Regions from separate parts of the Nonomuraea sp. NPDC050547 genome, predicted to be linked through region 1. Evidence: riboswitches for the same ligand, from Rfam matches in the RefSeq annotation. Region 1 holds a riboswitch; each other region holds the start of a gene.

Region 1 (7,135 bases):
ATCGGGCCAGGGCCCTGGTCGGTCAGTCGCCGGGCACGCTGACCTGGGGCACACCGGTGCGCGGATGGGGGCGGACCTCGGCCGCGACCCGGTAGACCTCGGCCAGCAGGTCCTCGGTGAGGACGTCGGCGGGCGGGCCGTCGGCCACGAGCCGCCCGCCGTCCATCACGCAGATGCGCGCGCAGAAGGCGGCGGCGAGGTTGAGGTCGTGCAGCGCGACCACGGCGGTCACGCCCAGCCGCCGCACCAGCCGCAGGGCGTCGAGCTGGTGGCGCAGGTCGAGGTGGTTGGTGGGCTCGTCGAGGATCATCGTGCCCGGCTGCTGGGCGAGCGCGCGGGCGATGAGCACGCGCTGCTTCTCCCCGCCCGACAGCCGGTCGAAGGGCGCCTCGGCCAGGTCGGCGACGTCCAGCTCGGTCAGCGCCCCCAGCACGATGCTCCGGTCGGAGTCGTCGTCGCCCTCGAAAGGGCGCTTGTACGGCGTGCGCGCCATCGCCACCACGTCGTGCACGGTCAGTTCGAAGGAGCCCGGCGACTCCTGCAGAACGGCGGCCAGCGTACGGGCCAGCCGTTTGGCCGGCATGCGCCAGATGTCGTCCCCGTCCAGGAGCACCCGCCCGGAGGTGGGCCGCACGGCGCGGTAGAAGGTCCGCAGGAGGGTGGATTTGCCCGCGCCGTTCGGGCCCACGAGCGCGACGAGCTCCCCCGGCGCGGCGGCCAGGGTGACCTCGCTGACCAGGGCCCGCCCGTTCACCACGACGCTCACGCCCTCGGCGCGCAGCTCACCGGGGGTCATCGGGCCGCCTTTCTCCGCATGAGCCACAGGAAGAACGGGCCGCCGGTCACCGCGGTCAGGATGCCGATCGGGATCTCCTCGGGGGCGATGAGGCTGCGGGCGGCGAGGTCGGCGGCGATCAGGAAGGCCGCGCCCATGAGCGCGGCGGCAGGCAGCGCCCGCCGGTGGTCGGCGCCGACCAGCAGCCTGACCACGTGCGGCATCATCAGCCCGACGAACCCGATCGACCCGCTGACCGCGACGATCGCGCCGATCATCAGCGCCACCAGCACGAACATCGCGCCGCGGAAGCGGTGCACGTCCAGCCCGAGCGCGGCGGCGGCCTCCTCCCCCGCCAGCAGCAGGTTGAGCGGACGGCTGACGCCCAGCAGCACGGCGGTGCCGAGCAGCACGGCGGCCGCCGGGATCCAGAGCAGGTCCCAGGTGGTGCCGGCCAGGCCGCCCAGCATCCAGCGCAGCGCCGAGTCGGCCTTGTGCGGGTCGTTGGAGGTGACGATGAGGAAGCTGGCCACGGCCGACAGCACCTCGGCCGTGGCGACTCCGGCCAGCACCAGCCGGATCGTGGTCATCCGGCCGCCCGCTCTGGCCAGGCCGTACACGAGGAAGAGCGCGAGGAGGGCGCCGGCGAAGGCGGCCAGGGGCAGCGTCAGCGCGCCGAACACCGACAGGTTGAGCACCATCACGGCGACCGCGCCGACGGTGCCGCCGGAGGAGACGCCGAGCAGCATCGGGTCGGCCAGCGGGTTGCGCACCAGCGCCTGCAGGGCCATGCCGCAGACCGACAGCCCGGCGCCGACGACCGCGCAGAGCAGCACCCGCGGCAGCCGTACGTCCATGACGATCGTCTCGCGCACGGCCGGCCAGGTGGGCTCGCCCAGCGGCAGCCGGAGCCGGTGCAGCAGGATCGACCAGACCTCCCCGAACGGCAGGCCGACCGAGCCCGCCGCGACGCCCGCCGTCGCGGCCAGCAGCAGCGCGGCGGCGAGCACCGCGAGGATCAGCGGGTACGGCGCACGCCGCACCGCCCGCGTCACTTGAACCGGTCCGGATGGATCTGCCGGGCCAGCGCCTCCACCCCGGCCGGCACCCGCACCCCGAGCACCGCCGACGACAGGGGCAGCACGGCGAACCGCTGCTTCTTGATCGCGGGCACGTCCTTGAGCGCTGGGCTGGCCAGCAGGAACTTCTTCTTGGCCTCGACCGTGGTCTGGCCGTAGTCGTAGATGACGATGACCTCGGGCGCGCGCTCGGCGACCTGCTCGAAGGAGACGTTTCCCCACGCCTTGGGCAGGTCGGCGAAGAGGTTGGCCCCGCCGGCCAGTTTGATCATCTCGTTGCCGATCCCGGCGCCGCCCGCGGTGAAGGCGGTCTTGTCGCCGGAGTCGTAGACGAACACCTTGGCCGGCTCGACGTCGCCGAGCTTCTTCGCAACGCCGTCCAGGACGGTCCGCATGGCGCCGATCTGCCGCTCCGCGCGCTCGCCGACGCCGAAGACGCGGCCGATGGTACGGATCTCCTCCTCGGCCTGGGCCGCGGTGACCGGGCCGTTCGGGCATTCCTCGGAGTTGACGTGGGTGTCGATGCCGGACTTGGCCAGCACGTCCCGGCCGCGGCCCTCCTTGGCGTCGAAGGCGCTCTCGAAGCCGCCGTAGACGAAGTCCGGCTCGGCCGAGAGCAGCGCCTCGAAGGAGGGGTACTCCTTGGCCAGTACCTTGATCCGGTCATAGGCGGCCTTGTACTCGGGCAAGATCGCGTCATCGAGGTAAGCGGTGCCCGCCATCGACTTCTCCAGCCCGAGCGCGAGCATGATCTCGGTGGCGTGCTGGTTGAGCGCGACGGCCCGGCGGGGCGGCCGCTCGTAGGTGGTGCTGACGCCGCAGCTGACGACGGTGACGGGGAATCCCGCGGGGACTCCGGCCGCCTGTTCGGCGGCCGGTGCGGGAGCGCTCGCACAGCCGGCCAGCAGGGCCGAGGCGACGAGCAGGGGTACGAGCGCGCGCGGGCTCGCGGGGAAGGGCATGCCGTCCACCGTTCCTCTCATGGGGAGATCCGCCCCAAGGTCGTGAGGTGGCGACCGCGTGAGTCTCCTGGCTCTCGGGTCAACGCTCACCCCGGCCTTCCCGCCCGCAAGGGCAGTGGCTTCGTCGGGGCTCGCTCGCCGATCACAGTGGCGGGACCGCGCCGGATTCACACCGGCTTCCTCGATCCGCCGTCGCCTATTTCGGGATCTATCGTGGCATATCCGGAGGGCTGCCAACCAGGCCGTACGCCTTCATGATCTACTGACCTGCGGGAATGCCGAGGAGATATTCGGGGCAGCGTGCACCTCATGGGGGAAAATTCTAAGAAGCACGCTATTCGCGCGGCCGCGGCCGCCGCCGCGCTGTTCACGATCACGGCCTGCGGTTCCGGGGGCGCCCAGAACACCGCCGGCCTCGCCGTCCAGAGTCCTGCCACACCGCCGGCCGATCCCAGCGACATGGGCTCGCCGGACGCCGGTACCGGTGCCGACGACGTCAAGAAGGCGGGCGAGGCCGCGCTGGCCGCCGTGGAGGGCACGGTCACCGGCCTGGACTCCGACGAGGGCGTGTGGAAGGTCACCATCATCGGCGCGGACGGCGCCGAGAGCAAGGTCCGGGTCGACGCGATGACCTGGAAGGTCGTCGGCACGCCGTCGGCGGAGGCCGACGACGACGCGGAGAAGGCCAAGCACAAGGCGCAGGCCGAGGCGGCCAAGACCACCTACTCCGACGCCGCGGAGAAGGTCGCCGGCGAGTACCCGGACGGCAAGATCACCGAGCTGTCCCTGGACAGGGACAACGGCACGGTGGTCTGGGAGGCCGACGTGACCGCCGCAGACGGGACCAAGGCGAAGGTCAAGATCAAGGCGGACGACGGCAGCGTGGTCTCGCCGTCAGCCGAGCCGGAATCGACCGGCTGACGCACATGACGGGCTGAGGAGGCGGCGCTACCCGGCCAGCGCCCGTCGCGCGTAAGCGCGCACGTCCGCGTCCGGATCGCCCAGCGCCGCCTCCAGTGCCGCGCCCGCTTCGGCCGTGTCCGCCCAGCGGGTCAGTGCCAGCACGGCCGCCTTGCGCACGTCGAGGTTCTCGTCCGACAGCGCCGCCACGAGCGGCGCCGGCGCACTGGCGCGGTCGGCGGCGGCGAGCGCGCGGGCCGCGCCCACCCGCACCTGCCACCGCGGGTCGTCCATCGCCTGTACGGCCGCCGCCACCAGCGGCCCGCCCGCACCGGCCGACGACTCCAGGGCGGCGGCCCTGACCAGCGGGTCGGCGTCGGCGGCCAGCGTCTCCAGCACGGGCGCGGGCTTGCCGATGATGCCGAGCCCCTTGGCCACCCAGACTCGTACCTCCCGCGACGGGTCGCCGGCGGCGGCCGCTACCAGGTCCGGCTCGTCCAGCGAGACCAGGCCGCGGATGGCCTCGATGCGCACCCGGTGGTCGGCGTCGGCGATCGCGGCGGCGAAGACGTCTCTGCCGCCCAGGCGCAGCGCGCGCAGCAGGTCCAGGGCGGTGGCGCGGACGAGCGCGTCGCCTCCGGCCAGCGCCGCGTCCAGGTCGAGGGGCGGGCGGAGCACCTCGGCGAGCTCGCGCAGGCCGGTGGCGGCGGCCCGCCGTACCGTGCCGTGCTCGTCGGCGAGGGCGGCGACCAGGGCGGGGCCGGCGCCGTCGGGGACGGTCTCGGTGCGGGTGGCGATCGCGGCCCTGCGCACCTTGGGGTCGGGGTCGGCCAGGTAGGGGGCGAGCTGCTCGGTGGTGGGCTGTTCCTCGGCCAGGCGGTGCAGCTCGAGTATGCGCGGGGAGCGGCGGCCCACGCCGGTGCGCTCGGTGGTGACGGGGGCGGCCCGCCGTACCGGGGCGGAGGTGTGCGCGGCCAGGACGGCGGGGGCGGCGGCGGACGGCGCGAACTCCTCGACCGGGACCAGGTAGGGCTCGACCGGGCGCTTGAGGAACTCCATCGCGCCGTCGGCGCGCTTGCGCAGGTTCAGGTGGAACAGCCACGCGCCGTCGTCGCGGGCGGGCAGGTCGGCGCGGTCGTGGTAGAGGCCCCAGCGGCTCTCGGTGCGGGTGAGGGAGGCGCGGGCGGCCATCTCGGCGCAGTCGCGGATGAAGTCCACCTCGGCGCAGCGCATCAGCTCGTGCGGGGTTCGGGCGCCCATCGAGGCGATCTCCTCGCGCATGCGCTCGAACGACTCCAGCGCGAGGTCCAGCCTGGCGGCGGTCTTGGGCGGGGCGACGTAGTCGTTGACGAAGCGGCGCAGCTTGTACTCGACCTGCTGCTGGGGCGGCCCGTCCGGGTTGCGCAGCGGGCGGTAGACGAGTTCGTGGGCGGCGCTCACCTGCCCCTGCGGCAACGTCGCGGGCACGGGCGTGGCCGCGGCGGCGGCGTGGGCTCCGGCCAGGTCGCCGAAGACGAAGGCGCCGATCATGTAGTTGTGGGGGACGCAGGCCAGGTCGCCCGCCGCGTACAGGCCGGGCACGGTGGTCCGGCCGTGCTCGTCCACCCAGACGCCGGAGGCGGAGTGGCCGCCGCACAGGCCGATCTCGGAGATGTGCATCTCGACGTCGTGGGTGCGGTAGTCGTGCCCGCGCCCGGCGTGGAAGGTGCCCCTGGTCGGCCGCTCGGTCGAGTGCAGGATCGTCTCCACCGCGCTGATCGTCTCGTCCGGCAGATGGGTCAGCTTCAGGTAGATGGGGCCGCGGGCCGAGGCGATCTCGGCCGCCACCTCCGCCATCATCTGGCCCGACCAGTAGTCGGAGTCGACGAAGCGCTCGCCCCTGTTGTTGACCTGGTAGCCGCCGAACGGGTTGGCCACGTACGCGCAGGCGGGCCCGTTGTAGTCCTTGATCAGCGGGTTGATCTGGAAGCACTCGATGCCGCTGAGCTCGGCCCCGGCGTGGTAGGCCATCGCGTAGCCGTCGCCGGCGTTGGTGGGGTTCTCGTAGGTGCCGTACAAGTAGCCGCTGGCCGGCAGGCCGAGGCGGCCGCAGGCGCCGGTGGCCAGGATCACCGCGCCCGCCCTGACCGTGACGAAGGCGCCCGAGCGGGTGTCGAATCCGGCGATCCCCACCGCCCTGCCGTCGTCGACCAGGACCCTGACGGGCATGACACGGTTCTCGATACGGACCTTGTCCCGGATGTCGCGCCTGCGCAGCACCCGGTAGAGGACCTTCTTGACGTCCTTGCCCTCCGGCATCGGCAGCACGTAGCTGCCCGAGCGGTGCACGCGCCGCACGGCGTACTCGCCGTACTCGTCCTTCTCGAACTTCACGCCGTAGCGCTCCAGGCGGCGGACCATCTCGTGGCCGCGCGTGGCCGTCTGGTAGATCGTCTTCTGGTTGACGATGCCGTCGTTGGCGCGGGTGATCTCGGCGACGTAGTCCTCGGGGGTGGCCTTGCCGGGGATGACCGCGTTGTTGACGCCGTCCATGCCCATGGCCAGGGCGCCGCTGTGCCGTACGTGGGCCTTCTCCAGGAGCAGGACGTGGGCGCCGCGCTCGGCCGCGGTGATCGCGGCCATCGTGCCGGCGGTGCCGCCGCCGACGACGAGCACCTCGCACTCCAGCTCCAGGCGCTCGCTCAGCTCGGGGATCTTCATCTACAGCTCCTTCAGCACGCGGGCGCGCAGGTCGTCGCGATCGTCTTCTGGGCGGACCTCGATCACCGCGCGCAGCGCGCCGCCGCCGATCACCGCGACGCGGTCGCCGAGCAGCAGCGCCTCGTCCACGTCGTGGGTGACGAACACGACGGTGGCGCGGGTCTCACGCAGCACTCCGAGCAGGAGCCGCTGCATCTCGGCGCGCGTCTGCGCGTCCAGCGCGCCGAAGGGCTCGTCCATGAGTACGGCCCGCGGCGCCCCGGCCAGCGCGCGGGCGAGTTGCACCCGCTGCCGCATGCCGCCGGACAGCTCGCGGGGCAGCAGGCCGGCCGACCCGGTGAGGCCCACGCGGTCCAGCCAGGACGCCGCCGCTGCCCGGCGCGCGGCCCGCGGCACCTTCCTGAGCGCGAGCGGCAGTTCCACGTTGCGCCGCACGGTCCGCCAGGGCAGCAGGCCGTCGTCCTGGAAGACCATGGCGCGATCGGCGGAGGTGGCGGCCACCACGACGCCGTCGGCCAGGACCCGGCCGGCGGCGGGCGCCAGCAGCCCGGCCAGTGCGCGCAGCAGCGTGGACTTGCCCGACCCCGAAGCGCCCGCCACGGCCAGCACCTCCCCCGGCCGGATCGCCAGGTCCAGCTCGCGCAGCACGGGCGCGCGGCCGTAGCCGAGGGTGAGCGCTTCGACGGCGAAGGCCAGCCCGCGCACGGCGGGGGGCCGCT
Region 2 (7,135 bases), on a different contig from region 1:
CCATCAGTGGTGGTGCCGGTGGTGTCCGGCAACGCAGAACCTAGGAAGGATCCGGAGCGACATCCGCGTCCAAATCCACACAGAGCGAAAGAACTTCGCGCCTGGTCTACGGCGTGGCGACCACCCTCACACGGCCGCTGTGGGGAGGCTCGGGACGGCGGATCCGGGGTCGGTACCGGCGAAGGCCAGCCCGATGACGAAGCCCGCGACCTCCTCAAGCTGGCGCGCCCGATCCAGCGGCCCCAGCACGGCCGGGAGTCCGCCGACATCGCGGACCAGGTCGCCGACGACGCGCAACGCCCGCGGATCGTCACCGCACATCGCCACCGTGACGGGGGGTCCGCCGCCGGCGCGGGTCCACTGGGCGGAGGGGAAGACGTTGAAGGCCTTCACGACGTGCGCGCCGGGAGCCAGCGCGGCGATCCGCTGTGCCATCGCCTCGCCGGGGCCGTTCAGCACCACGCCCACGCCGTGCTCGACGGCGTTCGTCGGATCGATCAACGGGGTTCCCGCCAGCGAGCCGCCCGAGCACGACCCCCTCGTGCTCGCCTGGCTTCGAGCCCGGCCGTCGGGCGACGATCCGCTGCTCGGCTCACTGTTGCCGCGGATCTTCGAGGCCGAGGGCGCCGGCCGCGTCCTGCGTGAGGAGCGTGGGGAACCCGTCCCCACCCGCTGGCCGGCCTTGCTCCGGCGGCTGCCGGCCGAGGGCCGGGTGTCGCGGGCGGAACTGCTCGACGGGTGCCTGCGCCGGTTCCTGCGTGGCGGGGACGAGATCGGGCTGCGCTTCTTCGTGCGGCTGCACCACCTGCTCGACCCGACGCCGCAGGAGGCCGGCGCGCGCGTACGCGACTATCTGCGGTTGCTGCCCGCCGCTCCCGGCGCGGTCGCGGAGCTGGCGCTCGCCCAGATCGGGTACGGCGGCGCCGCCGCGGCAGGCGAGGTCGTCGAGACGATCGGCGCGCTGACGTTCCGGCCTGAGGCCAGGCTCGCCCTGGAGGGCCTGCGCCGGTTGGAACGGGAGCTGCCGCATGCCGCCGAGCCGGCGCCCGCGCTGGCGGCCGCGTTCGGGCACGCCTCCTACGAGGTCCAGGGGCGGGCGGCCAGGATCGCGCTCAGGCACGCCGCCGCCTTCGCCCCGGGCGGTGCGGCCATCGCCGAGGCCGCGCCGCTGCTGCCCGCGGCGCTCGGTGTGAAGGTGACGGCCGTGTACGGCGGGAGCCCCGCCCGTTAGCCGGAGGCCTCGCGGCACTTGCGCACGGCGCCCGGCGATCTAGCGTGGGTCCCGAGACGATTGGAAAGAGGGCATCAGATGCTGCGAACCATCAGGCTCCTTTGCGCGATTGTCACGACCCTCGTCCTGGCCGTCGCCACCGGCGCTCCCGCCGGGGCGGCCGCGGACCGGGAGTTACCCGAGTCGATCCCGTTGCCCGACGGCTTCCGGCCCGAGGGCATCGCCATCGGCTCCGGCCCGCTCGCCTACTTCGGCTCGCTGGCGAACGGCTCCATCTACCGGGCCGACCTGCGGACCGGGCGCGGCGCGATCATCAGCGAGGGTCCCGGCACCCCGTCCGTCGGGATGAAGATCGACGAGCGCGGACGCCTGTTCGTGGCGGGCGGCACGGCCGGGGACGCCCGCGTCGTCGACACCCGCACCGGCCGGGTCCTGGCCTCCTACCGGCTGGCCACCGCCGCCGGATTCGTCAACGACGTCATCCTCACCCGCGACGCCGCGTGGTTCACCGACTCCGCCAACCCGGTGCTCTACAAGCTGCCGCTGCGCGGCGGACGGCTGCCCGCCGACGTGGTGCGGGTCCCGCTCACGGGCGACCTGGTGTACGGCACCGGCATCAACGCCAACGGCATCGCCGCCACCCCCGACGGCCGGGGCCTGATCATCGTGCAGTCGAACACCGGCGGCCTGTTCCGCGTGGACGGCACCGGTACCACCTCCCGGATCGACCTGCACGGCGAGTCGCTGCCGCAGGGCGACGGCCTGCTGCTGCGCGGCCGGACCCTGTACGCGGTGCAGAACCGGATCAACACCGTGGCGGTCCTGCGGCTGAACGCGGCGGGGACCGAGGGCCGCGTGGTCCGGCGGGTGACCAGCGCCCTGTTCGACGTGCCGACGACGGTGGCGGCGTTCGGGTCCCGCCTGTACCTGCCCAATGCCCGCTTCACCACCCCGCCGACCCCCGACACGACGTACGACGCCGTCGCCATCCCCCGCCCCTGACCCGGCACGCGGGCCTCATCGATCGGAGACCAAGGCCCGGCACCCGCACGGCACCACGCCCATGCACGCGGCGCATCCGATCTCCCGGCACACGCGAGATCGGATGCCCGAGCCCCGAGGCGCCCCCGGCCCGAGGCGCGACGCGCGAGATGCCACAGCCCGAACATGCCGCGGTCCGAGGTGCCTCGGCGTGAGATGACGCGACCCCATGCCGGGAACACCTCGCCGCATCACGCCCAGGCCGGGCGAGGCATGGCCGCGTGCGCGACCCGCGCAGGGCATATGCTTCCTCCTGCGGCTGGCCCGGCCCCGTTGAGGGATCGGCGCAAGAGGGAACCCGGTGTGAATCCGGGACTGCCCCGCAGCGGTGAGCGGGAACGACCGCCGTCCACGCAAGCACTGGGCTCCGGCCTGGGAAGCGACGGCCAGTAGGAACGTGTGGGACGCCCGCGAGTCCGAACACCTGCCACCGCCCGCGCGCCGCCCGGTGCGCGGCCCCCAGGGGTTCCGCGAGGGAAAAGGACCCGACGTGAGACAGCGCACCACCGTGCTCGGACGCCCGGCGACCACCACCGGCCTGTGGGAAGGATGGCGGGCGCTCGGCCTGACCGACCTCCCGCTCCACCACCCCACCTTCCGCTCCCCCGCGACCTTCGGCGTCGCGGAGGGGTCGGCGCTCACCCCAGCCACCCGCTTCCGGCTCGACCACGGCGCGCCGCTCGCCGCCTACCTGGCGGTCAGGCGGCTCGGCTTCGAGGTACGCCCGGTGCTACCCGGCCCGCTCGCCTTCCTGCGAAGCACCGGCGGCCGAAGCGCCGGCGGCCCGGGCTTCGATCCACTCAGCCTGCTGGAGGCGTTCCTGGAGCCGTACGCCGAACTGCTGGAGCGGCTGGCCACCGCCGGAGCGCAGGAGGTCCAGCTGGACGAGCCCGCACCGGCCGACCCTGCGGGCCTGCGCCGCCTGGCCCGCGTCTACCGGCGGCTGGGCGAGCTGAGCAACCGTCCCCGGCTGATGGTGTGCCTGTGCTCGGGCGAGGCCGGTCCGGCGCTGGCCGTACTGGGCGGTTCGCGGGTCGAGAGCATCGCCCTGGACTTCGTGACCGCGCCCGGCGCCCTGGACGCCCTCACCCGGATGGGCGGCCTGCCCCGCACGACCGTGGTGGCCGCCGTCGTGGACGGCCGTTCGCCGCACACCGGGCCGGTGGAATCCGCCGCGGCGACGTGCGCCACGATCTCGGGCCTCGCCGACCGGCTCGTGGTGGCCGCCTCCTGCTCACCACGCCAGCCCGCGCCCCTGGAGACCGCCGCCACCGTGGTCCGCGTAGGACTCGGCCATGCCTGAACCCTGCTGACCCCGCCACGATCTTCACGGGCGTCCGTGACGGCCATGTGACCGTCACGTGTGGACCGCTACCTCGCTCGGGGACATGCGTTTGTTCGGTTTCATGTCCGATGCCCCGGAGCTTCCGTCGCTCACCCCGAGGAGGCCGGGGGTCTACGGGCTGCGGGTGCCTGGTGCGGCCGGCCTTCGCGCCTACCGGGAACGGCTGCGCGTCGCGGATGGCGACGGCACGTCTCGAACGTGACGCCCCTCGGCGGTCGCCGGATCGTGATCCTGGGCATCCCCCGCGCTCCGCAGGGCGCCTGCCTGCGGGAGGAAGCGGCCGTCCGGAACTAGCGGTACGACATGCGGCGCACGAGCGCCTCGAACGGGCCCCGGTATCCCTTGCGGTGCATCCAGGCCGCCGCGGGAATCGAGGCCGCCCAGATGACGACGGCGACGGCGAGGCTGGCGGCGAAGCTGAGGTCGTCGCGCAGGCCCAGGGTGAACGGGTAGAAGAGCGCCACCCATACCACCGACTGCGCGAGGTAGAACGTCATCGAGCGCTGCCCGAGGGCGGCCAGGGCGGTGGTGAGGGGGCCGTGGTTGTGGCCGATGCGGACGGCGGCGAGCCCGATGGCCGCGGCCGCGCCGATGCCGCCGATGTAGCCGGTGAAGCTGTGCGCGGCGTACGTCACCCATACGACGGGCGTCGCCACGTCGGGCCAGGTGCCGACGGCCAGGAACGCCGCCGGGAGCCGTCCGACGACCGCGGCGCCGATGCACAGCAAGGCGATCCGCTTCAGGAGAGCCATGTGCTGTCCCGGCTCGTCGAGGATCTTCTTGCGGGCGGCCAGGAGTCCCCACGCCATGCCGGGGATCGCGAAGAGGATGGACACCAGGGTTCTGCCCGGCCACGCGATGGCGTTGGTGAGAAGGTGATCGACGAAGGCCGGCTCCATGTACTTCGCGATGGTGAACGGCGAGCCCTCCGCGGCCGTGGTGTAGACCTGAACGCTCTGCCAGGTGAGGAAGAGTCCCCCCGGGATCAGGGTCAGCAGGCCCAGCCGCCACAGGACGGCGTCGCGGGCGCGTACGAGGAAGGCGAGGAAGAGCATCGTCACGCCGTAGACCGCGATGACGTCGAACGGCACCAGGACCACCGCGTGTGCCAGCCCGATGACGATCAGCCACAGGCTGCGCCGGCGTAGCAGCGCGCGCACGGACGGCCATTCGCTGCCGCGCGCGTACTGACGCTGGGCCAGTTGCCCGAGCCCGTAGCCGAACAGGAAGACGAACATCCCGCGGGCCTGGTTGTCGGTGACGAGGGTGGTGAAGAAGTGGGCGATCGTGTTGAGGGCCGAGGACCCGCGTGTCCAGTCGAGCAGGAATTGCGGGGCGTGGGCCAGGGCTATGCCCAGCAGCATGATGCCGCGTGCCAGATCCGGCGCCAGGGATCGGGCGGTCGTGCTGAGGGGAGCCGGCAGGGTGGCGGAGGCGGTCACGCCGGCCCCCGCTCCGAGGCGAACTGATGCATGGTGCGTCTCCTTGTTTCTGGGTCGATGGCGCCGTCATCCGGGCGTGGGCAAGGCCGGCCGGCGGTTCTCACTTTCCGGGGTCGCGGTTGTACAGCTTCTTGGCCCACAGGTATCCGAGCAGGGCGATGACGGCGCTCCAGGCGATCGAGCGGGTGAGGCTGTCGCCGACCGGCGCGCCGGTGAGCAGGCCGCGCAGGGTCTCGATGATCGGGGTGAAGGGCTGGTTCTCGGCGAACCACCGCAGGGCGTCCGGCATCGAAGCGGTGGGGACGAAACCGCTGCCGAGGAAGGGCAGGATGATCAACGGCATGGGCAGGTTGCTGGCGGCGGCGATGTCGTCGGTGACCATGCCGAGCGCCGTGGACAGCCAGGTGATCGCGAAGCTGATCATGACCAGGACGCCGGCGACGCCGAGCCAGCCGCCCACGCCCGCGCCGGGCCGGAAGCCCACCAGCAGCGCGACGGCGACCACCGCGACGACGGCGAGCATGGTCTGGATGATGCTGCCGAGTACGTGCCCGGTGAGCACGGAGACGCGGGCGATGGCCATCGTCTTGAAGCGCGCCACGATGCCGCCGGTCATGTCGGTGGCCACCGAGATGGCGGTGCCCTGGGCCGCGCCGACGACGGTCATGAGAATGATGCCCGGCGCGAGGTAGTTGGCGTAGGCGGTGCGCGGGTCGCCGGTGCCGACGTCGATGCCGGCGCCCATGGTGCCGCCGAAGACGTACACGAACAGCACCAGGAAGATGATCGGCATGCCGGCCGCGGTCAGGGTCAGCGCCGGGTAGCGCAGGATGTGCCGGAGCTGGCGGCGCAGCATGGTCGCCGAGTCGGTCAGGGCGCGTGTCATCGTGACTCCGTGAGGGCGAGGAAGACGTCGTCGAGGTCGGGGGTGTGCACCGACAGTTCCTCCACCTTGATGGCGTTGCCGTCGAGCCAGTCGATCAGGCCGCGCAGGGTGGCGGTGCCGCCGTTGTTGGGGACGAGCAGGGTGAGGGCCTCGTCGTTGCGGGAGATCGGGCCGACGCCGCGCAGGGCGAGCTCGTAGCTCGCCGAGTCGGCGAACTTCAGGCTGATGTGCCCGCCGGGTACCAGCCGCTTGAGCTCCTCCGCGCTGCCTTCGGCGACGATGCGGCCGCCGTTGAGCATGGCGATGCGGTCGGCGAGCTGGTCGGCTTCCTCCAGGTACTGGGTGGTGAGGAAGATGGTGACGCCGCCGTCGACGAGTTCGCGCACGATCGCCCACATCGAACGCCGGCTGCGCGGGTCGAGGCCGGTGGTCGGCTCGTCGAGGAAGATGACGCTCGGGTTGCCCACCAGGGTCATGGCCAGGTCGAGGCGGCGCCGCATGCCGCCGGAGTAGGTGGCGGCCCGTTTGCGGGCCGCGCCGGTCAGGTCGAAGCGCTCCAGCAGCTCGCGGGCCGTCTTGCGGCCCTTGGAGCGGCCGAGCAGGTGCAGGTCGGCCATGAGGCGAAGGTTCTCCTCGCCGGTCAGCAACCCGTCGGCGGCGGAGAACTGGCCGGTGACGCCGATGGCGGCGCGTACGGCGTCCGGCTGCTTGGCCAGGTCGTTGCCGGCCACGGTGACCTGCCCGGCGTCGGCCTTGATGAGCGTGGACAGGATCTGCACGGTCGTCGTCTTTCCCGCGCCGTTGGGCCCGAGCAGGGAGAAGATCGATCCTTGTGGGATGGACAGGTCGATGCCGTCGAGTACGCGGTGGGAGCCGTAGGACTTGCGCAGCCCGGAGACGGTGATGGCGGTGCCGGTCATGGTCGGATTCCTTGGCGGGTCAGGCGCGGTGGACATGGATGTCGCCGTAGGTGGTGCGGGCGTAGATGTCCGCCTTGGCGTCGGTGTGCACGGGGGCGCGGCCGGAGTCGAGGGTGTCGCGGACCTCGCCGTGCCGGGAGTTGACGTCCACGTCGGCGGCGGTGGTGCGGGCAACGCCGACGGAGACGGCGCCGTAGCCGGTCTCCAGTACGGCCTTGCCCGAGACCAGCCGTCCGATGCGGATGCCGCCGTGGGCCGAGGTGGCCTTGA
Region 3 (7,135 bases), on a different contig from region 1:
GGGCAGCACGGTCAGCGTCTCGTCCCGCTCGACCAGGGGACGGCCGAGCACCGCCGACGCCCCGCTGATCGAGGTGACGCCCGGCACCACCTCGGTCGGGTAGCGGTGGGCCAGGCGCTTGTGCATGTGCATGTAGGAGCCGTAGAAGAGCGGGTCGCCCTCGCTCAGCACCACGACCGTCCGCCCGGCGTCGAGGTGGGCGGCGAGCCTGGCGGCGCACTCGACGTAGAAGTCGTCCAGCGCGCCCTGGTAGCCGCCCGGGTGGTCGGTGGTCTCCGTGGTCAGCGGGTAGAGCAGCAACTCTTCGATCTGCCCTTCCCGCAGGTACGGCAGGGCGATCGAACGGGCGATGCTGCGTCCGTGCCGGGCGGCGTGGTAGGCGATGACGTCGGCCTCGCCGATCAGCCTGGCCGCCTTCACCGTGATCAGCTCCGGATCCCCAGGTCCGAGCCCCACCCCGAAAAGCCGCCCGGCGCCCGCCGCCCGCTCGCTGTCCGCCGCCGGCTCTCTGCCCGCCGCGCGCTCGTTGTGTTCCATCACTCCACCTCGCTGGCGATGGCGTTGACCGCCGCCGCCGTCATCGCGCTGCCGCCGCGCCTGCCGCGCACCACGAGGTGCTCAAGCCCGCTCTCGGCCAGCGCCTGCTTGGACTCGGCCGCGCCGATGAACCCCACGGGAATCCCCAGCACCGCCGCCGGTCTCGGCCCGCCCTCCGCGACGATCTCCAGCAGCCGGAACAGTGCCGTGGGCGCGTTGCCTATCGCCACGACGGAGCCGTCCAGCCGGTCGCGCCAGAACTCCAGCGCCGCCGCGCTGCGCGTGGTGCCGAGCTTCTCCGCCAGTTCGGCCACGCCGGGCGCGCCGAGCGTGCAGATCACCTCGTTGCCGGCGGGCAGCCTGCGCCTGGTCACGCCGGAGGCCACCATCATGGCGTCGCACAGGATCGGCGCCCCCGCCCCGAGCGCCGCGCGCGCGTCCCCGACCACGCGCGGCGACCAGCCGAGATCGCCGACCAGGTCGGTCATCCCGCATGAGTGGATCATCCGCACCGCCACCTGGGCCACGTCGGCCGGGAGCCCGGACAGGTCCGTCTCGGCGCGGATGGTGGCGAACGAACGCCGGTAGATCTCGGCGCCGTCGCGTATGTAGTCGCTCACTTCTGCCTTTCTTGGTATCCGTCGCCGGTCGCGACCATCTCGACGACCCGGCCCTTGGGCAGGCCGCAGCGGCGCTCGCAGCCTGCCCAGTGCACGGGCAGTTCCGGGCGGCGCTCACGGGCGGCCACCCACTGGGCGGCGTCGTGCTGGACGTCGGCCAGGGACTTGGCGCAGCCGGGGCTGCCGGTGCACGCGCTCACCCCTGTCCAGGGGGAGTCCGGGTCGGTGACCAGGCCGGATCCGGTCAGGTCGGGTGCTTCGGCGAGGTCGAGGAGCACGACGGTACGCCAGGGCGTGAGCCGTACCGGGACATCGAGGTCGGCGAGCAGGCGCGCCTGGGCCGCGGTCAGGCGCCCGAGCGGGACCACGGCCTCCACCGCCACCCGCCCGTCCGGCAGCGCGACCACCCCGGCCCCGCGCGCCCGCTGCGGGGAGGCCACCGCGGCGGCGGCCTGGACGCGGGCGGCGCTGAGGCGGGCGGCGACGCGGGCGGGGCCGTCGGGGAGTTCGGCGACGCGCCAGGCGCCGCTGTCCGCGCGCTCGGCCAGGAAGGCTCGCGCGGCGGCCAGGAGGATGTCCACTCCGTCGCCGGGCGTCGAGAAGGGCGTACCGGCCAGCAGGATGCCGTCCTCGACCAGGGTGACGTCGGCGCCCAGCGAGGCGACGTCGCCGGTGCCGTCGTCCAGGGCGAACAGGAAGCGGCCGGGCAGGCCGGCCAAGGCGGGGTCGGCGCACAGGGCGCGGTCCAGCGCCTCCACGAGGGGGTGGGTGGCGAAGCCGGTCAGCCGCCCGCCGAGCGGCGAGGCGACGATGTTGCGCACCCGCTCGTGCGTCGGCGAGGGCAACAGGCCCACCGCGGCCATCCGGTCGGCGAAGACCGCCGGAGATTCCACCGCACGCACCTGGACGTTGGCGCGCGAGGTCAGCTCGATCCCGCTCGCGCCAAAGGCGGCCAGCTCACGCAGCTGAGCTGGGGTGATGGCACCGCCGGGCAGGCGGATCCTGGCCAGCGGGCCGTCCGCCGCGGCGTGCGTCTGTAGCGCTCCCGGACAGGCATCTGGGCGGAGACGTCCGGAAAAGTCGGCTATGGACACGATGAGGATGGTAACGCCAGTAGGCTCACCCTTAGGCGACGGCAATGGGAGGAAGCCGGTGAGAAACCGGCGCGGTCCCGCCACTGTGACCGGGAAGCGAACCCCACCACAGGCCACTGTCCAGCGATGGGCGGGAAGGCCGGGGTGAGCATGGATCCGGGAGCCAGGAGACTCCTGCCGTCGCGACACCTGCGAACGGGGCGAGGACCCCGAGGGAGGACTGCGGCGTGCCTGGCGTTCTGCTGCTCTCTACATCCGACACCGACCTGCTGAGCGCGCGCGCCAGCGGCGCTGACTACCGCCTGGGCAACCCCGCCAGGTTGCTCACCGACGACCTGCCCGCGCTCGTGGACGGCGTCGACCTGATCGTGGTCCGGCTGCTCGGCGGCCGCCGCGCGTGGGAGGAAGGCCTCGACGCGCTGCTCGCCGGCCCACGCCCGGTCGTCGTGCTCGGCGGCGAGCAGGCCCCCGACGCCGAGCTGATGGAACTGTCCACGGTGAGCGCGGGCGTCGTCGCCGAGGCGCACGCCTACCTCGCGCACGGCGGCCCCGCCAACCTCGCCGAGTTGCACGGCTTCCTGTCCGACACGGTCCTCCTGACCGGGTACGGCTTCGCCCCACCGGCCCCCATGCCCTCCTGGGGCCCGCTGGAGCGCGACTCCAAGGCCACCGAGGGCCCCGTGATCGGCGTCCTGTACTACCGGGCCCACCACGTGGCCGGCAACACCGCGTTCGTGGAGTCCCTGTGCCGGGCGATCGAGGAGTCGGGCGGCCGGCCGCTGCCGGTGTACTGCTCCTCGCTCAGAACGGCAGAACCGGCGCTCCTCGACGTCCTGCGCACCGCCGACGCCCTGGTCGTGACCGTCCTGGCGGCGGGCGGCTCCCGTCCGGCCACCGCGGGCGCGGGCGGCGACGACGAGGCGTGGGACGTCGGCGCGCTGGCCACCCTGGACGTCCCGATCCTGCAAGGACTCTGCCTGACCAGCGGCAAGAAGGAGTGGGAGGACAACGACGACGGCCTGTCCCCGCTCGACGCCGCCTCGCAGGTGGCCATCCCCGAGTTCGACGGCCGGATCATCACGGTGCCGTTCTCGTTCAAGGAGATCGACGAGGACGGCCTGACCGTCTACACGGCCGACCCCGAGCGAGCCCGCCGCGTGGCCGGGATCGCGGTGCGCCACGGCCTGCTCAGGCACACGCCGCCGGCCGAGCGGCGGCTCGTGGTCATGCTGTCGGCGTACCCGACCAAGCACTCCAGGGTCGGCAACGCGGTCGGCCTGGACACCCCCGCGAGCACGGTCGGGCTGCTGGCCAGGCTGGCCGAGGCCGGCTACGACCTCGGCGAAGGCTTCCCCGGGGTCGCCGAGCAGGACGGCGACGCGCTCATCCACGCGCTGATCGCCGCCGGCGGCCAGGACCAGGACTGGCTGACCGAGGAACACCTGGCGGGAAACCCGGTGCGCATCCCCGCCGCCGACTACGAGCGCTGGTACCGCACACTGCCCGCGGACCTGCGCGCCGGCATGGAACGGCACTGGGGTACGCCGCCCGGCGAGCTGTTCGTGCACGAGGGCGACATCGTGCTGGCGGCCCTGCGCGCGGGCAACGTGGTGGTCATGGTCCAGCCGCCGCGCGGCTTCGGCGAGAACCCGATCGCCATCTACCACGACCCCGACCTGCCGCCGAGCCACCACTACCTGGCCGCCTACCGCTGGTTGTCGGCGGAGTTCGGCGCGCACGCGATGGTGCACGTCGGCAAGCACGGCAACCTGGAGTGGCTGCCCGGCAAGTCGGCCGGGATGTCGGCCTCCTGCGGCACCGACGCCGCGATCGGCGACCTGCCGCTCATCTACCCGTTCCTGGTCAACGACCCGGGCGAGGGTACGCAGGCCAAGCGGCGGGCGCACGCGGTGCTGGTGGACCACATGGTGCCGCCGATGGCCAGGGCCGAGTCCTATGGCGACATCGCCCGCCTGGAACAACTCCTGGACGAGCACGCCTCCATCGCCGCCATGGACCCGGCCAAGCTGCCCGCGATCAGGGCGCAGATCTGGACGCTGATCCAGGCCGCCCGGCTCGACCACGACCTGGGCATGGCCGACCGGCCGCACGACACCGAGTTCGACGACTTCATCCTGCACGTGGACGGCTGGCTGTGCGAGGTGAAGGACGCGCAGATCCGCGACGGCCTGCACGTGCTCGGCCAGGCGCCGGAGGGGCCCGCCCGGGTGGGGCTGGTGCTGGCGATCCTGCAGGCCAGGCAGATGTGGGCGGGCAAGGAGTCGCTGCCGGGTCTGCGCCAGGCGCTCGGGCTGACCGAGGACGGCAGCGCGTCGCTGAAGGACGTGGACCGGGTCGAGGCCACCGCCCGCGCGCTGGTGGAGGCGATGGAGGAACGCGGCTGGACGGTGGAGGCCGCCGCGGCGGTGGCGCCCAGCGCCGAGGTGGAGCGCATCCTCCGCTTCGCCGCCACCGAGGTCGTGCCCAGGCTGGCGCGTACCACCGACGAGATCGACCACGTCCTGCACGCCCTGAACGGCGGGTACGTCCCCGCCGGGCCCAGCGGTTCGCCGCTGCGCGGGCTGGTCAACGTCCTGCCGACCGGCCGCAACTTCTACTCCGTCGACCCCAGGGCGGTCCCGAGCCGGCTGGCGTGGGAGACCGGCCAGGCCATGGCCGACTCGCTCCTGGAGCGCTACCGCACCGACACCGGCGACTGGCCGCGCTCGGTGGGCCTGTCGGTCTGGGGCACCAGCGCCATGCGGACCGCGGGCGACGACGTGGCCGAGGTCCTGGCGCTGCTGGGCATCCGCCCGGAATGGGATGAGGCCTCCCGCCGCGTGGCGGGCCTCGCGCCGATCCCGCTGGAGGAGCTCGGCCGCCCCCGCATCGACGTGACCGTCCGCATCAGCGGCTTCTTCCGCGACGCCTTCCCGCACGTCGTGGCGATGCTCGACGACGCGGTACGGCTCGCCGCCGGCCTGGACGAGGCCGACGAAGACAACTACGTCCGCGCCCACGTCAAGGAGGAGACGCACGGCGACGAGCGCCGGGCCACGATGCGCATCTTCGGCTCGGCCCCCGGCGCCTACGGGGCGGGCATCCTGCCGCTCATCGACAGCCGCAACTGGCGCGACGACGCCGACCTGGCCGAGGTGTACGCGGTGTGGGGCGGCTACGCCTACGGCCGCGACCTGGAGGGCGTGCCCGCGCGCGCCGACATGGAGAGCGCCTACCGCCGGATCGCCGTCGCCGCCAAGAACGTCGACACCCGCGAGCACGACATCGCCGACTCCGACGACTACTTCCAGTACCACGGCGGCATGGTCGCCACCGTCCGCGCCCTGACCGGCAAGGCCCCCGCCGCCTACGTCGGCGACAGCACCCGCCCGGACGCCGTCCGCACCCGCACCCTGTCGGAGGAGACCTCCCGGATCTTCCGCGCCCGCGTCGTCAACCCGAACTGGCTGGCCGCGATGCGCAGACACGGCTACAAGGGCGCGTTCGAGCTGGCCGCGACCGTCGACTACCTGTTCGGCTACGACGCCACCACCGGCGTCATGGCCGACTGGATGTACGACAAGCTCGCCGCCGCGTACGTGCTGGACCCGGAGAACCAGGCGTTCATGGCCAAGTCGAACCCGTGGGCGCTGCACGGCATCGCCGAACGGCTTCTGGAGGCGGCCGAGCGGGACATGTGGGAGCACCCGGACCCGGAGATCCTGCGGGGTGTGCAGGAGGTCTACCTCAAGACCGAGGGCGACCTGGAGGACGACACCAGCCGCTGAGCCAGCACCGGGCTGCCCGCCCAGTGCAGGTGCAGGTAGGAGGCGGTGAGCAGGGCGTCGCCGTAGCCGTCGGCGCCGCCCTCCCACCGGTACAGGGCCCAGCCGCCCAGGTCGGCGGCGGTCCGGTGGAACTCGTGGCCCCTGAACCGCTCGCCCGGCCGGGTGAGCAGCGACCGGCTGACCGCCGTGGCCTCCCGGTAGCCGAGCGTCAGCTTGCCCGTCATCCGGGCCTTGCCGGGGACCCTGCCGCACATGCGCCGGCCGTCGAGCTCCTCGCACAGGTACAGCAGCCCGGCGCACTCGGCGGCGATCGGCCCGTCGAAGGCGGCCACCCGGGCGCGCAACGGCTCGTTGGCGGCCAGTTCGGCGGCGTAGACCTCGGGGAAGCCGCCACCGATGATCACCGCGCCGGTGCCGTCGGGGAGCTTCTCGTCGTGCAACGGGTCGAAGACGGCGATCTCGGCTCCGGCCGCGCGCAGCAGCTCGACGTGCTCGGTGTAGCCGAACGTGAACGCCGCGCCGCCCGCCACCGCCACGACCGGCCCGGCCTTCCCGGCCGGTTCGGCTTTCACTTCGGCCGCCGGGTTCCAGGGGGTTCCGGGGAGGGCGGGGGCGGTGGCGGCGAGCCGTACCAGAGCGTCGAGGTCGCAGGAGCGGGACACCAGCTCGCCCAGGCGCGCCACCGAGGAGACCGCTTCCGCCTCGCGTTCGGCGGCCGGGATCAGGCCCAGGTGGCGGGAGGGGGTGGCCACGGCGTCGTCGCGGCGGATGGCGCCCAGAACCGGCACGCCGGCCGCGTCCAGGGCGGCGCGGCACAGTTCCTCGTGCCGGTCGGAGCCGACGCGGTTGAGCACCACGCCGCCGACGCGCACGCGCGGGTCGAACGTGGCGAAGCCGTGCGCCACCGCGGCCACGGAGCGGCTCTGCCTGGCCGCGTCCACCACCAGCACGACCGGCGCGGCCAGCAGCCTGGCGACGTGGGCGGTGGAGGCGAAGTCCGTCTCCCCCTTGCCGTCGAACAGCCCCATCACGCCCTCGACCACCGCCACGTCGCACCCCGCCGCGCCGTGCAGGAACAGCGGCGCCACCCGCTCCT
Region 4 (7,135 bases), on a different contig from region 1:
CACCATCGGCTGCGCGCTGGCCGCGGAGCTGATCATCTGGGTCGGCCGGTACGCCTCACGCCGCCTGAGCGTGCTCGCCTACGCCGTCTACTCCGCCTGGTACGCCGGGCCGATGATGCCCATCTTCTACGACCGCGACGCCTACTTCGCCGGCCCTTCGATGCAGGCGATGGGCGCCGACTTCGTCAGCCAGATGCGGACGCTGCTCTCCCCGCCGGTCCTGCTCGCCTTCGACGTCTCCACGATCGTCTTCGGCCTGCTCGGCGGGCTGCTCGGCCTGCGGCTGACCCGTAAGCACTTCGAGAAGGCGGGCCTGGCGTGAGCACCGGCGCCATGGCGTCGCGCGGGCGCGCCACGACGGCGGCTCGCCCGAGCCCGCTGCTGCGGCTGGACCCGCGGACCAAAGCGCTGCTCGTGCTCGCGACGAGCCTGGTGGTCATGGCCCCGCAGGGCGCCGCGTTCGTGCCCGCCGCGCTCGTCCTCGGCGTGCTACTCGCGCTCAACGAGGGTGCCTGGGTACGCGCGCTCGCCCTGCCGGCCGGTGCCGCCGCCATCGGAGCCGTCGCCCACCTGCTGCCGGTGCTCCTCCCGCATCCGGCGGTCGGCATGGTCGCGACCCTGGCCGCGTACCTGGTCCGCTTCGTCGCCATCGGCGGCGTGGCCCTGCACCTGATCTCCACGACCTCTCCCACGGAGCTGACGGCGGCGCTGCGCGCCGCCCGGGTGCCGAGGGCGATCACCGTCTCCGCGGCCGTGATGCTGCGGTTCCTGCCGACGATCTTCGCCGAGGCCCGCGCCGTGTACGACGCCATGCGGCTGCGGGGGATAGGCGGATGGCGTGGCATGCTGCGCCACCCCGTGCTCGGCATCGAACGCTTCACGGTCCCGCTCATCGCCTCGAGCCTGCGCGTGGCCGAGGACCTGTCCGCCTCGGCGCTTCTGCGCGGGCTCGGCTCGCCTTCCCGCCCCAGCTCGATGCGCCCGCCACGGCTCGCCGCCGCCGACGGCGCGGCCGTTCTCGTCGCCCTGGCGCTGGGCACGGCCACGGTCCTGTGGTGATCCGGATCGACGGGGTGCGCTGGACCTACGCCTGCGCGACAAGCCCCACGCTCGACGGCCTCACCCTGCACGTGCGGCGCGGAGAGACGGTCGTGCTGTGCGGGCCCAGCGGGTCGGGCAAGAGCACCGCGCTCAGGCTCATGAACGGCCTCGTTCCGCACTTCCACGACGGCGAGCTCGACGGCGCCGTGCACCTCGACGGGCAGGCCGTCGCCGACCTGACGCTCGACCAGCTCGGCCGCCGCACCGGCACCGTGCTCCAGCATCCCCGGCGCCAGTTCTTCACCGACGAGTGCGAGGCCGAACTCGCCTTCGCGATGGAGAACTTCGGCGAGCCCGCGGAGCGAATCGGGGAACGCGTCAGCGCGGCCGCCGCAGAACACCACCTGCGCCCTTTCGCCGGACGCAGGCTGCAGAACCTGTCAGGAGGACAGCAACAGCAGGTGGCCTGTGCCGCCGCGGCCGCCCACGGTCCGTCGTTGCTGCTGTTCGACGAGCCCACCTCGAACCTGTCCGCCGCCGCGGTCGAACGCTTCACGGCCACGCTGGCCCGGCTCCGCGCGAGCGGCGCGACCATCGTCATCGCCGAGCACCGCCTGCACTTCCTGCGCGGCGTCGCCGACCGCGTCGTCGCCCTGCGCGGGGGCCGCGTCGACGCGCAGTGGCGGGGTGCGGAGTTCGCCGCCCTCGACGACGACACCCTGGCGGCCGAAGGGTTGCGTTCCCTCGACCCCGTCCGGCGTCCGGAGGCACCCCGCGTCTTCGCCCGGGGCCCCAGCGTCGACCCGGGCACGCCTTCGGCGCGGCACTCGGGGGCAGGCGTGACCCTGCGCGGCGTCCGGTGCGCCTTCCGCGGCCGCCGGGTGCTCGACATCGAGGAGGCGTACCTGCCGGCCGGCGCGATCACCGCCGTGACCGGCCAGAACGGCGCCGGCAAGAGCACGCTCGCCCGCGTACTGACCGGCCTGCAACGACACGAGGGCGAGGTGTCGCTGGACGGGCGGCGGCTCGGCCGGGCCGAACGCCAGCGTGTGAGCGGCATCGTCATGCAGGACGTGCAACGGCAACTGTTCACCGACAGCGTGAGCGCCGAGCTCAGGCTCAGCGGGTCCGGCGCGCCGCAGGTCGGCGGCCTCCTGCGTGACCTCGACCTCGAGTCCCTGCGGGACCGGCACCCGTTGTCCCTCTCGGGCGGGCAGCAGCAACGCCTGGTCGTCGCCGCGGCCCGGCTCGGCGCTCGCCGGATCGTCGTGTTCGACGAGCCCAGCTCCGGCGTCGACCGCCGTCACCTGCACTCCGTCGCGCGGATCATGCGCGAGCTCGCGGCCGAAGGCGTCACCGTGCTCGTCATCAGCCACGACGACGATCTTCTGGCCCTCGCCGCCGACCAGGAGCTCAGGCTCAGGGCCCTCGGTGGAGCGTGAGCGAGAAAGGTGCCGATCACCTGGCCGGCCGGGCCATCCGCGTCGGTGGGGTCGGGTCGGACCCGCCATGCGCCTGTTGAGGTATGCGTTGGGCCAGCTCACGGCGAGGTTGGCCGTGCACGGCGTGCGCCGGCTCCGCCCCTCAGGAGAGGGTGCCGCTTCGCCTGGCCCATCTCGCTGCAAGCCGGCCTGACCGGGAACTTGGGGTAGGTTGCCGTAGTTATCGCGATATATCTTGACTTGGAGTGCAACGCGACATATCGTGACTTCCCGGCGATGCGTATCGACCCCTGGAGGGACGATCTCATGAACGAACTGGTGCCTGTCCTGGTTGTCCTCTTCATCGTCGTCCTCGTGCTGCTGTCGGTCTTGCAACTGGCCCTCGTGTGCGGCGCGCCATGGGGGAGCCTGGCATGGGGTGGGCGGCACCGGGTCCTACCGGGACCACTGCGGGTTGGCAGCGGTATCGCGCTGGTGCTCTATGTCGCGTTCGCAGTCGTGGTCGTGGACCGTGTCGGATGGATCGACGTGGTGGCAGACCCCGTCGCGGGTATCGGCACCTGGGCGGTGTTCGGGTTCGCCGTGCTCAGCGTCATCCCCAATGCGGTGTCCCGAAGCAAGCCGGAGCGGTATGTGGGAACATCCGCCGCGTTCATGCTCGCCGCGGCCAGCCTCGTCGTCGCGCTCAACGCGGCGTCGATTTCGTAAGCCGTCCTCGAACACTGCGGCTGCCGACAATCCCGTCCGGCCAGGTCGTGGTCTTGGAACGGCAGCTCGGCGCCGATGCGCGGGTGAGGTTCGCTCCCGAGGACCGCTTCTTCCCGGCGGAGCTCCTGACCGCACTGCCCCGCGCGGTCCTGCACAGGCTGCGGCTTGTGGTCGGCCCGGACGCCATCCTGCGCCGGCACCGCGAGTCCGTGAGGCAGCAGCATGCCCGGACCTGTCGGCCGAAGCGGCGAGGGCGCCCAGCCGCAGTCCGTCATCTCCGCCGCCACGGCCGCCCAGGCCCACGAGTTCGGGACCCGCCTGTCCGGCGGCCGGCGCCAGCGCATCGCCATCGCCCGCGCCATCCTCAAGGACGCGCCCATCCTCGTCATGGACGAAGCCGTCTCCAGCCTCGACACCGAAAGCGAGCAGGAGGTCGCCGCCGCCGTGGCCTCCGTCCGTCGCGACCGCACCACGCTGATCATCGCCCACCGGCTGTCCACCATCCTGACCGCCGACCGCATCGTGGTACGGGAATCCCGCCGCGTCGCCGAGACCGGCACCCATGAGGCTCCTGACCGGCGATGGCGCCTACACCCGCCTCATATCCGCCCAACTGACCGGATCCGTGTCATGATGGCCGGGTAAAGGCGAGCGCGGACTGAGGAAGCCGGTGTGACTCCGGCGCGGTCCCGCCACTGTGATCGGCGAGCGGATCCCCTCGACGCCACCACCCTTCCCCGGGGGTGGGAAGGCGGGGACGAGCATCGACCCGAGAGCCAGGAGACTCACGCGGTCGCCTCCTCGACGACCTGGGGCGGATTTCCCCGGAGAGGAGCAGGCCATGGCGCCTGAAGAACGATGGCGTGCCGTCGGCCGCTCGATCCCGCCGTGAGTAGTCCCTGATCTCTCCAGAAACTGCCGGATTTGCCGTCCGGCCATTTAGTCATTCCCTTTTTGAGAATGGAGCCTGGAGTTATGGAAGCGGCGTCGGAAGAGTCCGTCCGCAGCACGCTCGAGGAAATCGCCGAATTCGGTTCGTTCTTCGCTCCGCACCTTGGCGGCGACCCCGCGGGATGGCACGACGTGAGCGCCGACTACGCGCGCGGACTCACCGATCTGGTCGAGGCGACCGCCGCCAGGTACGACACCGCCGAGTTGCGCATCGGCGCCTCCATCGCCCAGCTGAGCCACGCCGCGCGCCTCTGGTCGCCTGTCGTGGGCGCCGTGCTCACCCGCGGAGTCATCCCCGACCTGACCCGGCTCGACCGCGCCGACGACGACTCACGCCTGCGGCTGCCCACGCTCGCGGGATGGCATGCAGGGACGGAAGGCCAGGTCGCCGCCCTGCTCTACGACATGGTGGTGCGCCGCCACCTCGAACCGTTCGCGCGCGGCCTGCGGGTGAAAGTCGCCCCCGGACTCCTGTATGGCAACGCCGCCTCGGCCGTCGCCGAAGCCGGACGTGCCGTGGCAACCGCCCGCCCGGAGCTCGCCCCCCGGGCCGCTCGGCTGGTGAACCTGCTGCTGGCCACTGGCGGGCTGGCCGGGAAAGGCTCCCTCACCTCTCCAGAACTCGCGTTCCGGCGCACCACGTGCTGTCTCTATTACCGGGTGCCGGACGGCGATAAATGCGGGGACTGCGCCCTGCTGGACAAATGAATTCTTGAAATCCCGGTGAGCCTGTGCCTAAACTTCTTGCGAAGAGTTCGCAACTGCATCACTTGTGCAGAATGCCGAAGGAGGACGCACATGGCGCACCACGGTTTCGCCGAACCCGATGACCCGCAGACCTGCCTGAAGTCCCACACCCCCGCGGTGGACTCGCCGTTCGAGTGGCGTGAGGACGACGACGAGTAAGACCTGATTTCCCGGTCCCGGCACACCCAGGAAGGTCTTGCTCATGATCCGCGAAGTGCGCCGGGACCGGCCACGCCACCCTGTCGTCGCCAGCATGGTCTCGTACACCGCTGTTCAAGGGACAGAGGTGACCGGTGGCGCGGCCCTCGGTGACGAAGACGCAGCTCGCCTGGCCGCGATCGGGGAGGCGATCGAGCGCCATTGCGCCAACCAGGTGCCCGGCGGCCTGACCCGAGCCGCCCACCGAGATCTGACCGAACCCGCACTCGACCCTCGGGACTTCGCCCTCTATTCTCCCGCCCAGTACGCGGCCAAGGGCTTTCCGTTCGTCCCGATGACCCGGGAACTGGAGATCACCTGGGTGCCCGCCGAGGACCTGACCTCGGGGGAGCGGGTCCTGGTGCCCGCCTCGCTGGTCTACGTCAACTACTTCACCGGCCCACGCCGCGGCGAGCCGTACACCAACTACCCGGTCCTGGCCGGTACCGCCGCCGGCCCGACGCGGGAGCAGGCGAGGCGGGCGGCCCTGCGTGAAGTGCTGGAACGTGACGCGGTCACGCTCTGGTGGGCCGGCCGCCATGAAGCCGCCCCGCTCCCGGTGCCCGAGACGGGCCCGCTGGCCACCGCGCTGGGCGAGGCGGCGACGTCCGGGCTGACGGTCACGCCGCTGGAGATTCCATCGGAATTCGGGGCGATCGTCGCCGGGGTCTTCGTCGAGGACCGCGAGCGCGGGATCGTGGGATTCGGCAGCGCCTGCCGGGAGACCGCTGAGGAGGCCGCAGCCAAGGCGTTCACCGAGGCCATCGGCACCTATGAGACCGGCCGCGTGCTGCTGCGCCTGGATCCCGGACCACCGTACCTGCCACGCCGCGCCGACCGCCGCTACCTCGACGACCTGCGGCGCGGCTGGCGTTCGGTCAACGACGTGCGCCTGCACGTCCAGCTCTACCTGGATGTACGCCTGCGGGGCGAGACGCTCGACCGCTTGCGCCACCCCGCAGGATCGCCCGCCAGGGGCGCGGCGACCTTCCGGGCCTACGCCGTGGACCTCACCGTCGCAGGCATGGACCTGCACGTCGCCCGGGTCATCGTGCCCGGCCTGTCCTGCAACGCCCCGGCCGCGTTCCCGTTCATGGGCGGGAGCCGGATCCCGCCGTCATCAGATCTGACACCGGTGCCCCTGCCCTTCGCGTGAACCCAGGAGGAGACGAAGACATGCGGCTCGGACTTGCGATGGGCTACGGCGGCGAGCCGATGGAGGAGGTGCTGCCGGCGATCCGGCACGCCGAGAGCATCGGCGTCGACTCCGTGTGGAGCGTGGAGGAGTACGGACCGGACGCCGTCAGCGTGCTCGGCTACCTGGCCGCCGTGACCGAGCGCATCGAGCTGGGCACCGCGATCATGCAGATCCCGGCCCGTACACCGGCCGCCACGGCGATGACCGCGATGACGCTGGACGTGCTGTCGCGCGGCCGGTTCCAGCTCGGCCTCGGGCTGTCGGTGCCGTGGATCGTGGAGGGCTGGCACGGCCTGCCGTACGACCGGCCGCTGCGCCGCACCCGGGAGTACGTCGAGATCGTGCGTAAGGCCATCGCGCGCGAGGAACGGGTGGAGTACGCCGGCGAGCTGTACCGCCTGCCGTACACGGGTGCGGGCTCCACGGGGCGGGCGCGGCCGATCCGCTCGGAGATGACACCGCTCCGGCCGCGCATTCCGCTGTATCTGGCGGCCATTGGGCCCGGCAACCTGTCGCTCACCGGTGAGCTCGCCGACGGGTGGCTGTCGGGGATGTACGCGCCCGAGCACGAGGCCGCGATCCTGGCTCCGCTGGACTCGGGCATCGCCGGGGCAGGTCGCGCGCCGGGGGATGTGAAGATCTGCCCCATTCTGTACGTCGCGCACGCTGACACGGTTGAGGCGGGGCGGGAGCGGTTACGCCCGCTCTACTCCCATCTGATCGGCGCGGCTTCGCCTGGCGTGCGTAACACCTATGCCGACGTGGTCGTCCAGATGGGGTACGAGGGCGCGGCTCACGACATCCGTAAGCACTTCGCCGCCGGTGACCGTGATGCCGCCACGGCCGCGGT

What was found. A riboswitch is a leader RNA that binds a small molecule or an ion and turns the genes downstream of it on or off. The one in region 1 is predicted to bind cobalamin.
Region 2: another riboswitch for cobalamin. It lies ahead of ACIBHY_RS52775 (hypothetical protein); the one in region 1 lies ahead of ACIBHY_RS04485 (ABC transporter substrate-binding protein).
Region 3: another riboswitch for cobalamin. It lies ahead of cobN (cobaltochelatase subunit CobN); the one in region 1 lies ahead of ACIBHY_RS04485 (ABC transporter substrate-binding protein).
Region 4: another riboswitch for cobalamin. It lies ahead of ACIBHY_RS40035 ((2Fe-2S)-binding protein); the one in region 1 lies ahead of ACIBHY_RS04485 (ABC transporter substrate-binding protein).

Annotation. Positions count from the first base shown of each region.
Region 1 covers NZ_JBITGW010000001.1:956,126-963,260, reverse strand. Annotated here, with positions in the region: gene ACIBHY_RS04495 (ABC transporter ATP-binding protein) at 23-796, opposite strand; gene ACIBHY_RS04490 (FecCD family ABC transporter permease) at 793-1,818, opposite strand; gene ACIBHY_RS04485 (ABC transporter substrate-binding protein) at 1,827-2,837, opposite strand; cobalamin riboswitch at 2,877-2,999, opposite strand; gene ACIBHY_RS04480 (PepSY domain-containing protein) at 3,126-3,737, shown strand; gene ACIBHY_RS04475 (fumarate reductase/succinate dehydrogenase flavoprotein subunit) at 3,765-6,416, opposite strand; gene ACIBHY_RS04470 (ABC transporter ATP-binding protein) at 6,417-7,135, opposite strand, start outside.
Region 2 covers NZ_JBITGW010000036.1:10,732-17,866, forward strand. Annotated here, with positions in the region: gene ACIBHY_RS52760 (hypothetical protein) at 127-501, opposite strand; gene ACIBHY_RS52765 (hypothetical protein) at 542-1,231, shown strand; gene ACIBHY_RS52770 (SMP-30/gluconolactonase/LRE family protein) at 1,310-2,233, shown strand; cobalamin riboswitch at 2,516-2,719, shown strand; gene ACIBHY_RS52775 (hypothetical protein) at 2,763-3,575, shown strand; gene ACIBHY_RS52780 (DUF418 domain-containing protein) at 3,908-5,059, opposite strand; gene ACIBHY_RS52785 (ABC transporter permease) at 5,160-5,945, opposite strand; gene ACIBHY_RS52790 (ATP-binding cassette domain-containing protein) at 5,942-6,865, opposite strand; gene ACIBHY_RS52795 (DUF4097 family beta strand repeat-containing protein) at 6,885-7,135, opposite strand, start outside.
Region 3 covers NZ_JBITGW010000015.1:286,275-293,409, reverse strand. Annotated here, with positions in the region: gene ACIBHY_RS34510 (precorrin-2 C(20)-methyltransferase) at 1-537, opposite strand, end outside; gene ACIBHY_RS34505 (precorrin-8X methylmutase) at 537-1,157, opposite strand; gene ACIBHY_RS34500 (precorrin-3B synthase) at 1,154-2,251, opposite strand; cobalamin riboswitch at 2,243-2,448, shown strand; gene cobN (cobaltochelatase subunit CobN) at 2,479-6,039, shown strand; gene ACIBHY_RS34490 (cobyrinate a,c-diamide synthase) at 5,994-7,135, opposite strand, start outside.
Region 4 covers NZ_JBITGW010000019.1:128,385-135,519, reverse strand. Annotated here, with positions in the region: gene ACIBHY_RS40060 (MptD family putative ECF transporter S component) at 1-322, shown strand, start outside; gene ACIBHY_RS40055 (energy-coupling factor transporter transmembrane component T family protein) at 319-1,059, shown strand; gene ACIBHY_RS40050 (ABC transporter ATP-binding protein) at 1,056-2,483, shown strand; gene ACIBHY_RS40045 (hypothetical protein) at 2,790-3,191, shown strand; gene ACIBHY_RS40040 (ATP-binding cassette domain-containing protein) at 3,414-3,836, shown strand; cobalamin riboswitch at 3,800-3,999, shown strand; gene ACIBHY_RS40035 ((2Fe-2S)-binding protein) at 4,167-4,850, shown strand; gene ACIBHY_RS40030 (YcaO-like family protein) at 5,092-6,243, shown strand; gene ACIBHY_RS40025 (LLM class F420-dependent oxidoreductase) at 6,264-7,135, shown strand, end outside.